3 regions of the Chryseobacterium sp. 'Rf worker isolate 10' genome follow, and region 3 is predicted to be linked to each of the others. Evidence: riboswitches for the same ligand, from Rfam matches in the RefSeq annotation. Region 3 holds a riboswitch; each other region holds the start of a gene.
What was found. A riboswitch is a leader RNA that binds a small molecule or an ion and turns the genes downstream of it on or off. The one in region 3 is predicted to bind cobalamin.
Positions count from the first base shown of each region.

Region 1: it holds a riboswitch for cobalamin, as region 3 does, so the genes downstream of both, metE (5-methyltetrahydropteroyltriglutamate--homocysteine S-methyltransferase) here and LKL37_RS21655 (acyl-CoA thioesterase) in region 3, are expected to answer to the same signal.
Region 2: it holds a riboswitch for cobalamin, as region 3 does, so the genes downstream of both, LKL37_RS17080 (TonB-dependent receptor plug domain-containing protein) here and LKL37_RS21655 (acyl-CoA thioesterase) in region 3, are expected to answer to the same signal.

Region 1 is NZ_JBOZOF010000001.1:953,356-957,629, forward strand. Features, by position in the region: gene LKL37_RS04160 (hypothetical protein) at 1-387, shown strand, start outside; gene LKL37_RS04165 (Lrp/AsnC family transcriptional regulator) at 469-930, opposite strand; cobalamin riboswitch at 1,126-1,311, shown strand; gene metE (5-methyltetrahydropteroyltriglutamate--homocysteine S-methyltransferase) at 1,490-3,793, shown strand; gene LKL37_RS04175 (helix-turn-helix domain-containing protein) at 3,895-4,274, opposite strand, start outside.
Region 2 is NZ_JBOZOF010000003.1:599,998-604,271, reverse strand. Features, by position in the region: gene LKL37_RS17085 (YncE family protein) at 1-332, opposite strand, end outside; gene LKL37_RS17080 (TonB-dependent receptor plug domain-containing protein) at 329-2,362, opposite strand; cobalamin riboswitch at 2,472-2,657, opposite strand; gene LKL37_RS17075 (transporter) at 2,750-3,697, opposite strand; gene LKL37_RS17070 (cytochrome-c peroxidase) at 3,710-4,274, opposite strand, start outside.
Region 3 is NZ_JBOZOF010000006.1:134,707-138,980, forward strand. Features, by position in the region: gene LKL37_RS21645 (ATP-binding cassette domain-containing protein) at 1-550, shown strand, start outside; gene LKL37_RS21650 (hypothetical protein) at 581-1,381, shown strand; cobalamin riboswitch at 1,416-1,595, shown strand; gene LKL37_RS21655 (acyl-CoA thioesterase) at 1,713-2,096, shown strand; gene LKL37_RS21660 (HD domain-containing protein) at 2,154-2,744, opposite strand; gene LKL37_RS21665 (XAC2610-related protein) at 2,746-3,444, opposite strand; gene LKL37_RS21670 (PadR family transcriptional regulator) at 3,981-4,274, shown strand, end outside.

The sequences.
Region 1 (4,274 bases), on a different contig from region 3:
AATGTGAAAACCGTTTTTTATGAAGATGCCAATGAAGAAAAATATGCGAAATGGCCTACAAAAACAGGATTGGAGCTTTATTGCAGTTTGGAGAAAGACAATGCTGTTAATGAGATGTTTTTTTCAACTTCAGACAATAAACCTTTAGTGGTAGAGGGATTGCCTTTTGGCCTTATCCTGAATAAAAGTACATTGCAGGATAGTAAAACCAAGTTCAGTAAATACAATGCAAAAACACAGAAATTAGCTTCAGGCAGTGAGTTTCCAGGAGGCTCAAAGCTGGTTTTTAAGAAAGGGAAACATTATGCGACTTTGCTTTTTGATAGTAAAAACCTGTTGAAATCACTCGGCTTAACTACAGAACTTGTTGATCCGGCTGCCAATTAATTGCTGGAAAAACTTCAAAATATTAAAAAATCCGCCAATATTTGGCGGATTTTTTAGTATAAATGGATCAGCTTTAAAAAGCTATATCGTTAATCCATGATTATTTTTCACTTCAGCCATCACAAAAGTACTGTGTGTACTCCCGATTGAATCTACGGATCCAAGCTTATTGAAAACAAAATCCTGGTAATGTTTCATATCTCTTACCTGAACTTTCAGAAGAAAATCAAAATCACCGGAAATATTGTAACATTCAGCAACTTCTTCAATTTCTAAAATTTCTTTTACAAAATCATAACCCACAGATCTGTCGTGAATTTTCAGTTTAATCTGGCAGAAAACCGTAAATCCCCGGTTCAGTTTTTCAGCATCAAGAACTGCGGCATATCTTTTAACAAATCCGTCCTGTTCCAGTCTTTTCACCCTTTCAAAAACAGGTGAAGTAGAGAGGTTCACTTCCTTTGCCAATTCTTTAACGGTCAGTTTTGCATTTTTCTGGAGCAGCCTGAGCAGCTGTAAGTCCTTATCATCGAGTTGTTCCACAGAATATTATTCTTTTAAATAATTAAAACAGTCAAATGTAAAGAATTATATTCTTTTATTTTTGTTTTCAAAAGTTTAATTTGCTTAATTATTTCTTTTTAATTGTATCTTTATTCTGTATTGTTAATTTTACACAAAATTAAAAACTTTTACTCAAAGCAATTGTTAAAGGTAAAAGTACAGTTCTTTATAGATACTTCATCAAACAGGAAAGGTTTTACTTAAGGTAGATTAATAGGGAATCGTGTGAAAATCACGAGCTGTCGCGCAACTGTAAGTAACACATCAAAGGTTTCTGTCCTTGCAGATCCACTGCCAAAAGCGGGAAGGATGACGGAAACTGTTACAAGTCAGGAGACCTGCCTTTACTGAATTGACAATGCTTTCGCGGTCTGAAGCTTTTGGGTCATACAGATGATATATCGGATTCATGTATTTTCTCTCAAAGGGAAACTGCATTGTTCGCTATGTCATTATTTCCTGAAATTTTTATCCGTTAAAACATGCAGAAGCATTTTAAAGGGCTTTAATATTAAGTTTAATTAAAAAGTTTAAAAAAATGCAAACTCACATTCTGGGCTATCCGCGTATTGGTAGCAAAAGAGAACTCAAAAAAGCCTGCGAGCAGTATTGGTCAGGTAAAATCCTTTTGGAAGAACTTCTGAACACAGGTAGAAATATCTGTAATCAAAACTGGAATATCCAGAAGGAAGCAGGAATAGACCTTATCCCGTGTAATGATTTTTCCTATTATGATCAGGTATTGGATATGAGCCTTGTGGTAGGAGCAATCCCGACTCGTTATCATGAAGTAGTGCTTAAAAAAAACAATTCTGAGCTGGATCTTTACTTTGCCATGGCAAGAGGATATCAGAAAGATGGACTGGATATCACAGCAATGGAAATGACCAAATGGTTCGATACCAACTATCACTATATCGTTCCGGAATTTTATAAAAACCAACAATTTAAACTAAGCTCAGACAAAATTTTCAATGAATTTGCCGGAGCAAAGCAGGCTGGGATCAATGCTAAACCTGTTATTATCGGTCTGGTTACTTATCTGCTATTAGGAAAAGAAAAAGAAGAAGGATTTGATAAGTTAGATCTTGCCGGAAATCTTCTTCCTGTGTACATAGAAATTTTAACCAAACTTCAGGAGCAGGGTGCTGAATGGATTCAGTTTGATGAACCTTTTCTGGCATTGGATTTAACAGAGAAAGCAAAAGAAATCTATCTTTCTGTATATGCTGAAATAAGAAAACGTTTCCCAAAACTGAAATTTATCGTTGCTACTTATTTTGACGGATTAAAAGATAATACATCGCTTGCCACTTCACTTCCGGTGAACACACTACATATTGACTTGGTTAGAAATCCTGAACAGCTGGATGATATCCTGAATGTTATCCCGGAAAGCTTAAGTCTTTCATTAGGGGTAATTGACGGCAGAAATATCTGGAAAAATGATTATGAAAAATCGCTGTCTTTCATCAGAAAAGCAGTTGAGAAATTAGGATCTGAAAGAATTTTCATTGCACCATCATGTTCATTGCTTCATTCACCGTGTGATCTGGATTTTGAAACTAGTCTTAATCCTGAAATCAAAAACTGGCTGGCTTTTGCCAAACAAAAAGTAGCGGAAGTGGTAACCCTTAAAGAACTGGCAACAGGAACAGAAAATGAACAGGTTCTTGAAGCATTCGAAGAAAATAAAAGAGCTATTGAGAACAGAAGAACTTCTTCTCTTATTCATAATGATCAGGTGAAACAAAGAGCCAATGCTGTTACTGAAAAGGATGCTCAGAGAATAAATACCTTCAAAATCCGAAAAGAAGAACAGCAGGAAGTATTGCAGCTTCCTTTATTCCCAACTACCACCATCGGATCATTCCCGCAGACAATAGAGGTAAGAAGCTGGAGAGCCCAATTCAAAAAAGGAGAGCTTACGGCAGAGCAATATGATACTTTACTGAAAGAAGAAACTCAGAGAACAATCCGCTGGCAGGAAGAAATCGGTATAGATGTACTGGTTCACGGGGAATTTGAGCGTAACGACATGGTAGAATACTTCGGAGAACAGCTGGAAGGATTTGTATTCACCAAAAACGGATGGGTACAAAGCTACGGAAGCCGTTGTGTAAAACCTCCTGTAATCTTTGGTGATGTTTCCCGCCCGACTCCTATGACAGTTTACTGGTCTCAATATGCACAATCCCAGACTGAAAAATGGGTAAAAGGAATGCTTACAGGTCCGGTTACCATCTTACAGTGGTCTTTTGTACGTGATGATCAGCCTCGTTCCGAAACGTGTAAACAAATTGCTTTGGCGATCCGTGATGAAGTTGTGGATCTGGAAAAAGCTGGGATCAGGATTATTCAGATTGACGAACCTGCTATCAGAGAAGGACTTCCGTTAAGAAAAACAGACTGGCAGAATTATCTGAAATGGGCTGTAGAAGCCTTTAGAATTTCAGCAAGTGGAGTAGAAGATGCGACCCAAATCCATACGCATATGTGTTATTCAGAATTCAATGATATTATTGAAAACATTGCTGACATGGATGCGGACGTGATTACCATAGAATGCTCCCGCTCTCAGATGGAACTGCTGAATGCTTTTGCCGATTTTAAATATCCAAATGAAATTGGTCCCGGAGTATATGACATTCACTCACCAAGAGTTCCGTCAAAAGAAGAAATGATCGAACTGCTGAGAAAGGCCCAGAATGTGATTCCTGCCAATCAACTTTGGGTAAACCCAGACTGCGGACTGAAAACAAGACACTGGGATGAAACCGAAAAAGCTTTAATAGCAATGGTAGCAGCTGCTAAAGAAGCTTCCGTAGAATATGCACTTTAGAAAACTTTAGAAATAATTAGATACAATCACCCGGATCGTGCCATGATATTCATGGCACGATTTATTATGGTAATCCTTTAAAACATTGATGAAATATTGAATTATTTTGCCTGCAATGTGCTTGGAGGATAACCAAACTGTTTTTTAAATGCAAAGGAGAAATGGGATAAATTTTCAAATCCCAGATCCAGATAAATGTCAGAAACGGATCTTCCTTTTTGAGTAAGCAGAAAATGAGCTTCTTTCAGCCTTCGAAGCTGGAGCCACTGTCTTGGCGGTATACCAAAGATCTTTTGAAAATCTCTTTTAAATGCAGACAAACTTCTTCCCGTTAAATAAGCGAAACGCTCAACATTAACGTTGAAATGAAAATTCTTATTCATAAAAGCTTCAATATCTATTTTAAAAGGCTCAGAAAAATCAAATAAAATATCCTTAAGACCCGGATCATAGTTCAGCAGTAGCAGTAAAGCTTCTTTTT
Region 2 (4,274 bases), on a different contig from region 3:
ACTTCAATTTTATTGGAAACATTCACAACAATATAGAGTTTGCTTCCGTAGACTTTGATATCATTTCCTACATCTCCCAGTTCTTTTACCACATTGGGGTTAATTTCTGCGTAGATATTCCGGTAATAGGTTCCTTTGGTATAATCAAAAAAATCCAGCGTACATTTATTGCTCCCCATATTCCCTTCATTGAGCATATAAAAGCCTTTTATAGCCGTATTTTCTGAGGGAAGACCTTCTACCACTTCCTGACGGACAATAATGTCATCTGTACGGCATGAAGTAAGAAAAGCTAATACAATAAATAAAAAATAAAAGTTTAGTTTTCTCATAGGGTGAAGTTTAGAATAAGTTTAAAATTTCTTCCTGGCATCGGATAATTGATGACCACATCATAGTATTGATTGAAAATATTATTCATCTCAAGGCTTACTTTAAATTGATGACTCGCCCAATTGAATTTTTTCTGAACAGACAGATCGTGAGTATACCAGGGCTGAACATAATTGTATTGAATATTATCCTGATTCACGTCATATCTTTCTCCTACGTACATTGCACTGTAATTGAAACTCCAGTCTTTATAATCCGCCATCAGGGTGAATGATCCGCTGTGCCATGGTGTATAAGGAATCTGATTGCGATAGAAAGTATCCTCCGGATCACTCATATCTCTGGCACTTTGATAAGTATAGGAAAGCAATGGTCTTAGCTTTACTTGTCCCAGCTGTAATTCAGTCTGAAGATTTACATCGGCTCCTATGATTTCAACCATTCCAAGGTTCATCATCAGCCAGCGGAACATGCTTCCGTTAGGAGCCGCTACAATTTTATCCTGAACTTTGTTATAATAGCCGTCTGCTTTAGCATAAAAGCTTTTAAAGAAACCATTTTTATAATTCTTCTGATAGGTAAATCCTACATCATACTGATTGGTGAATTCCGGTTTCAGGTAAGTATTTCCGATATTGGTATAATACAAATCATTGAAGGTTGGAAGTCGGAAAATTCTTTTATAAAATGCTCTAAGGGTAAGTTCGGGAATAATTTCCGGCTGATAGCTCATAAATACAGCAGGTGTCCATTCTCTGGCATCTCCCGGTCTTTTGTTTTTCCTTACTTCTTCAAAAGTAAAGGTCCCTAAAAGGCTTCCCAGAATTTTGAACCTGTTCCACTGATACGTTGTTGCCAATGCTACCAATGTTGTGTAACGGGTAGGATAAGAAAAATTATCCAGATTGGCGTCCAGATTATTGTACTGAAAATCTCCACTCAGGCTGACATCCCAATTGGGCGTGATTGAATAGATATTGGATGAAGAAAGGTAAAGCTCTCGCTGGATATAGGTGTTATCGGTATAAATAATAGATTGTGAACGAACCGTATCCATGAAATGAGTATAATCGTAAGCGAATTTTGCTTTCAGCTGTGTTTCAAATTTGGGAAACAGCTTTTTTCTCAGATTAGCCTGCACAAAATAATTTTCATCGGAAAGTCTCGCTCCTCTTCCTCCAAAACGACCATTCACAATAGGAGCCGGCATTCCACGGTTTGAAATATAACCATAACCACGGATGTTCCAGCTTCCGTTATTTAAAGTTCCATTTAAAGAAGTTTCAAAACGTTTTGCCCGAATGTCTGAATCCTGTCTCTTTGCGATGGTATCATAAGCCTGTTGTCCATCAGGATATTTCTTGGCATATCGAAATCTGTAAATTCCGTCACTCTGCATAAATTCTCCACTGAAGCTGGCAGAAACCCGGTCTGAAATCTTCTGTTCCAATCGGAATGAAGGATTGAAAAGATCAATTGAAGCACTTTTTGCTCTTATAACAAGATTGGTTTTCCTATTTCCTTTAAATACCGGAGTTTTAGGCTGTAAATAGATAGATCCGGAAGACCCGAAGTCTTTTGCCGGCTGAAAGATTTCACTTTTCTGGCCGTTATACAATGATATTTCTTCCAGATCGTCCAAAGAATATCTTCCCAGATCTACCAGCCCGTTTTGGGCATTCCCCAGTTGAATTCCATCATAAAAAACACCTACATGCTGGCTTCCCATACTTCGGATATTAATGGTTTTCAAACCGCCCAATCCTCCATAGTCTTTGATCTGAACACCTGAAAAATACCGCAGTGCATCTGCAACAGATTGGCTGTTCAGTCTTTCCAGCTGCTCTCCCTCTAGGGTTTGTGCCGGAAGGATCTCTTTAAAATTCTTTTTGTAGAGACTGATTGCCTTAATGGATTCTTCCTTCAGAGTATCATTCTTCTTTTTTTGAGAATATAAAAGTTGAGATGTGATCACCAATATAGTGAAAACAGTTTTTTGAATTGCAGAAGTAGTTAGTTTTGCCGCCATTAGCTCATTTAGTATCATGAAGACGCTAATGGATGTAAGAATACAACGACAAAGCACAGCTGTCACTGCACAGAATCATTGATGTCCTAAGCTTTATTCCACGAAAGCGTCAAACGATTATTTTCTGGCAGGTCTTCTGACTTACTCCATTTTTGAAATCCTTCCCATTAAAAAAACAGTGGATATATTCTTCAAAAACTTTGGTGCGGAGCTTACAGCAGCGGGTCTGTTCCGGATTTTCACCGGATTCCCTTTTAAGAGCTTTTTAGGGCTCACCAAATTTCGGCAAAGATAAATAATAATTCCTAATCCCCAATTAAAATCATGATTCATAAACAATTAAAGCTCCCGAAGGAGCTTTAACCTGATTTTATCAAGGGTTTTGCTTTAAATTCCAATATTCAGGAAAATACTAAACCTTGATTTTGCTTCAATATCTCCTCCTGCAAGATGCGTGTACATGGGAAGCATGATCTCACTTCCAAGACTCAGCTTTTTATAAGAAGCTTCAAATCCCAGCTTTCCGTACAAAGCACTTCCTGCAGTATTGGGCAGGGCTTCATCAAATTGTTTGTTCTGTGCATAAACCTCTCCCTGAACTCCGGTCTTTACAGAAAAAATGGATTTTTCATTTCCTGCAATTTGATAAAAACCCGTTGCAGCATAGTTCCATTGGTTTCCAAAGCGGTAATTCTTCTTATTCTCTGTTTTGATGGTATAGTCTGTATTGACCAATACTGCGACTTTGTTTTTCTGAAATTTATAATTCAAAGCGGCCTGATAATCCCAGCTTCCGGTTCCCAACTGAAAACTCGGATTGACCCCGGAGACTCCTTTTTCATCAAATTTTCCAAGCGGAATTTTTACACCCAAACCTCCGCTCAGATGATGGAAATTATCTTTAGAACTCATCAGCTGGTAAATTCCCATTAGGTTCAGATCCCCTATTCCATTAATCTTAATATCTCCCTGCATTGTTTTCTTTTCATGGAAATGGAAGGGCAGACTTGCATATACACTGAGTTTTTTAGTCAGCGGAATTTTTCCCCAAAGCTGTAAAGTATTGAAATACTGATCCTGCGTAAGGTCTTTCACAAATAAGTTTTCTTTGGCTTTGTAATGCTGAGCAAAGTATTTGATTCCTACAAATTGTGGATTCAATAAAGACTCAAAGCCGGAAGATCCGTTTCCTGCCGCACAGCCACAGGCATCACAATCATCATCAAAATCGAATCTGCTAAAGGTTTGCGGAGCACTATAAGCACTGTCTCTAATGGTCTTTGCCTGATACTGGTTAAACAGGATCAAACTTACTATCACTATAATCTTCTTCATGTTTTCTATAAATTATTCTGCAAATTTTGGATTGGATATAAAACTTTTATCCGATAATGTTTTCAGGAATGCAATAATCGACTGTTTTTCCTGACTGTTCATGGCAATTCCCACATGACCGTTCTGTTTCAGCTGAGGATCAAGATTGGCATTATCTTCCACCTGATCTGAATAGAAATTGAGTACCGCTTCTAAAGTGTAAAATCTACCGTCATGCATATAAGGTGCTGTATATTCTACGTTTCTCAGACTGGGAACACGAAATTTCATCCAGTCTACCTGATTAAGGGAAACTCTGTAACGTCCTGCATCCTTGAATTCTGTATTGTAATACATTCCCGTGTTTCTGAAACTCTCATCAGTAAACAGTTCTCCACTATGACAGGAGGCACATTTCTGTCCAAACAAAGCCATTCCTTGAGATTCTGTTGAAGTTAGCTGCTCTTTTCCTTGCTTAAATCTGTCATATTTTGAATCTGCAGAAATTAAAGAAGCCATAAACTGCGACAATGCTTTCAGAATTCTTTCTCCGGTAATGGTTTCATCCCCATAGGCTTCTCTGAAAAGTTTTTTATAC
Region 3 (4,274 bases):
TGGAAGCGGAAAATCAACCCTGCTAAAAATTATCTTTGGAATAGAATATGGTGATACTCAGTTTATAAAATATGATAATAAAATTCTGAAAGGCATATCCGATAGAAAAAACAGAATTGCCTACTTATCACAGGATCTTTTTTTACCCAAATATATAAAAATCAAAAATCTGATTCCTCTTTTTTGTAATCAAAAAAATACTGAGTTGCTTTTTACTTCAGAATTTGTAAGACCTTTCCTTGATCAAAAACCTAAAACCCTTTCCAAAGGTGAACAGAGAATTATTGAAACTCTTATGGTCATTTATTCTGAAGCAGACTTTATTTTATTGGACGAGCCATTTCACAGTCTTTCTCCAAAAGTTACTGAAGAATTAAAGAAAAATATCCGTCAGCAATCATCTCATAAAGGATTTATTATTTCTGATCATAACTTTAAAGATGTTCTGGATATTTCTGACTCTATATATCTGCTTTCTGGCGGTCATCTGAAACAAATACAAGATTTAAGTGAACTGCAGCGCTATAATTATCTTCCGAAAAGCATTTAATTTATATATTTGAAGGATTAAAAAATTTTCATGATGACTTTCATAAACAAAGCATTCTATTTATCTGCTTTCAGTATTCTATCTATAGCTTTTGTAAAAGGGCAGAATAAAGTTCCTTTCGGAGTTGTAAAGGCTGAAGAAGGATATGCCAATGTACGGGTTCATAAGGACAACTACAGAAAAATTGTAGACAAGATCCGTATGCGTAAAGGTGATGTATTTGTTTATGTAAAGCCTGCTCCCGGAGAAACAGAGTGGATCTGGATCAAATATCCCGAAAAACAGGATGATGATAAACCTTTTGTACGTTATGAAACTCTTGATAAAGAAGGAATGGTGAATAAAGAACGTATCGCCTATATTGATCAGCTTCCGGCCTATACTCCTTCCAAATCTAAAAACGGAAGATCACTTATTTTCACAGATAATTCTGACCCCAAAATTCCTACTGCTCAAAGAAGCAAAGTAGTCATTGATGTTTACCCTTCCAACGCGGGATACCGTAAAAAGGAAAAAGATGCAGAAGGGAAACTGCTTACCATTGATAAAGTAAAACCATGGGGAATCGGGAATGATCTTCCCGAAGGGATGACTGAAATCAAATCCATCAGGGTACAGCAGCCCGGAAGAGGGTCTGTTTTTGTAAGAGAGGCCATCAAAAATATGTTCCAGCCTACCATGGATTTTGAGAATGTAGGCGTAACCTCCCTGGATAACGACAATATTTTTCTTTATATGATCAACGGTTCAGGAGAAAACAGATATACTACGCTGTGGACCATCAAGAAAGGAAGAGTAATCAGCCAGATTATTTACCATAATCCGGAATAAATTCATTATTTTTGCCCCCGAAAAGTTTTAACGCTTATTCATCATAGAAATTGGTTCTGCATCACTGCAGATTAAAAGGGAACCGTGTGAAAATCACGGACTGTCGCGCAACTGTAAGTAACTGTAATCTTTATCAAAGATCCACTGTGCGAGGCATGGGAAGGAGATAAAAGATGTTACAAGTCAGGAGACCTGCCTATTTCTTAAACAAGTAACTTTCGCGATTTGAAGTTGTATTGATCTGATGGATTGTTTCAGGGATTCTCTTGATTCCTGTTATTGTTCTGTTGTTTTAATATCGTTTTCATTTCGCTTTAATTAATAATGATATATGACTACAGAAGAAAGAATTAAAGCATCCGAAACCAGTATCTTTAAAGCGGTTTTCCCTAACACAACCAATCATTACGATACCCTTTTTGGTGGTACGGCTATGCAGCTGATGGACGAAGTAGCTTTTATTACTGCTACCCGATTTGCAAGAAAAAGAGTGGTAACAGTAAGCAGTGACAAGATAGATTTCAAGAAACCTATTCCTGCCGGAACCATTGTGGAGCTAATCGGGAAAGTTTCCTACGTGGGAAAAACCAGTATGAAAGTAAACGTTGAGATCTATACCGAGCAAATGTATTCCTACGAAAGAGAAAAAGCCATTGTAGGTGATTTTACTTTTGTAGCGATTGACGAATTCAAGAAACCAATCCAGATACTATAAGTAATAAAGAATCGGGCGGCCAGAGGCCGCCCGATTCTTATTGTATTCTTATCAAAGCTATTTTACCACTTTTTCTGTTTCCAGACTTTGGCTCAATAAAAGTTCAAAAGCCTCTCCCATTTCGTCCGATGCTCTACTGATCGCATTTTCAAGCATATTTCGGATTTGCTTTTCTGTCACTCCCGCTTCCGTCCAGCTTTTTCCTGAAGTGTGGGAATTTAAGATAAACGGCATTATTCTATCAATTCCACATGCAAAAATAGCATCTGGCGTTTTCTCATCTTCAAATTCAAGCCATAGATTAAAGAATTCTGTACGTAAAGGCTCATCAAGAATTCCGAAAATCTTTTGAGCAGATGCCTTTTCTCTTTCAAACTTTCCTACCATTGCTTTTTCATCAAAAATAAAAGTATCTCCGGCTTCTATTTCTACAAGATCGTGGATAGAGAGCATTCTTATCACTCTTAATAAATCAATATCTGCGCGGTTTTTAGCATATGGATAAAGGATCTGAGCCAGAATAATAATCTGCCAGGAATGTTCTGCTGTGTTCTCTCTTCGGGAGTCATCTGCATTATAATTTCTTCTCTGTACATTTTTCAAAGCATCCACTGCCAGGATAAAATCTATTTCTTTCTGAATTTTCATTTTACTTTTCTCTATTGTATTGTTCTGATGGATATACCTTGGTTTTGGTTACCCATTTATTATTAATCTTCTCTTTTGTAATCACCTTTACGCGACCTTCTACCGTCATATCTTCTTCTTTTTCCAGAACTTTATCAAGTCCTTTATTCGGAATTACAGCATATTCCGTTGTAAAAATATCACAGCAGCCAGATTTTCCATAGGCTATGAGACGTTTTCGCTTGGCATCAACCTCAAAAATATCAAAAGAGCTGGAAGCAAGATCCGTAAGCTCCTTACTCTTCACAAATGCCATTCTCGTGCTGTTGAATACATATACATCATAAGAAGCAGAGCTATAATTCCCCATATTACCATTTCTTACCGCTATATCTTCTGTCCCGTCAAAATTAAAGTCATCAATGATTATAGGACTGTTTTCGTTCTTTAGCTGAAACATTTTCCCTTGCGTTGGCTTTTCGCCTTCATTAAGATTCAGGACCAGGTCATCAGATACAAAAGTCTGCACCTTTGTGTTTTTATGATCAAACAAATCTACAGTTCCTTTTCCGTTACATCGGCCGTCATAGCAATTATCCACGTGAATGACTGCATCATAGCTCTTCGATGCGTTTTTAACCTCAAACTGATATTGTCCGAAACAGGCAGGCCCCAGCAAAACAAAAGCCGGTAAATGCTTATACTTATTGAATAAATTCATGGTAATAGTAAATGATTTAGGTGTTTTTTTCCTAACAAAAATACGAATCATAACACCGATCTCAAAATTCAAAACTCATTATCTGGAAGATTTAAAACAATTAAAATCCTTTAAATAAGAGAATATTTATTTCTGAGAAGCTGTTTCCCGCTATACGCTCATACTCCTCGCTCCCTGCCAGAATCCAAACCGCTGTGGGGTAACCGCTGCTATCGGGGCTATAATATGAGTAATAAGTAATCGGTAATAAGCAATAATTAATAATGATGATTTTTTGCTCCGTATTTCTTCCAATTTTATTTAAAATGTAGAGATTTTTTAGACATTTTCCTCTCAAATTCATTTTCATAAAAATCCACATATAAAATTATAGAACTGATTACCAGTATTTTATGTTATTTATTTTAAAAATTTCACTACTTTGTATTGCATAATACCATTTTATTTACATATCTTTGTAATGTAAAATTAGAATAGGCTCAGCTAGCTAGGAGCATTTTTCTAAAAATATAACTAATTAACAAAACTTATCAAAGATGAATACCGAAAATACCAAAGCGCAAATGCGAAAAGGAATTCTGGAATTCTGTATTCTAAGTCTCATCAATAATCGCGAAATGTATGTTTCTGATCTTATTGACGAACTGAAAAAAGGAAAACTGGATGTAGTGGAAGGAACCCTCTACCCTCTTCTTACAAGACTTAAAAACGGAGAGTTTCTCTCTTACAGATGGGAAGAATCTACAGGAGGACCACCCAGAAAATATTATCAGATCACAGAAAAAGGAAAACTTTTCCTGGATGAACTTCTAAATACATGGAATGAGCTG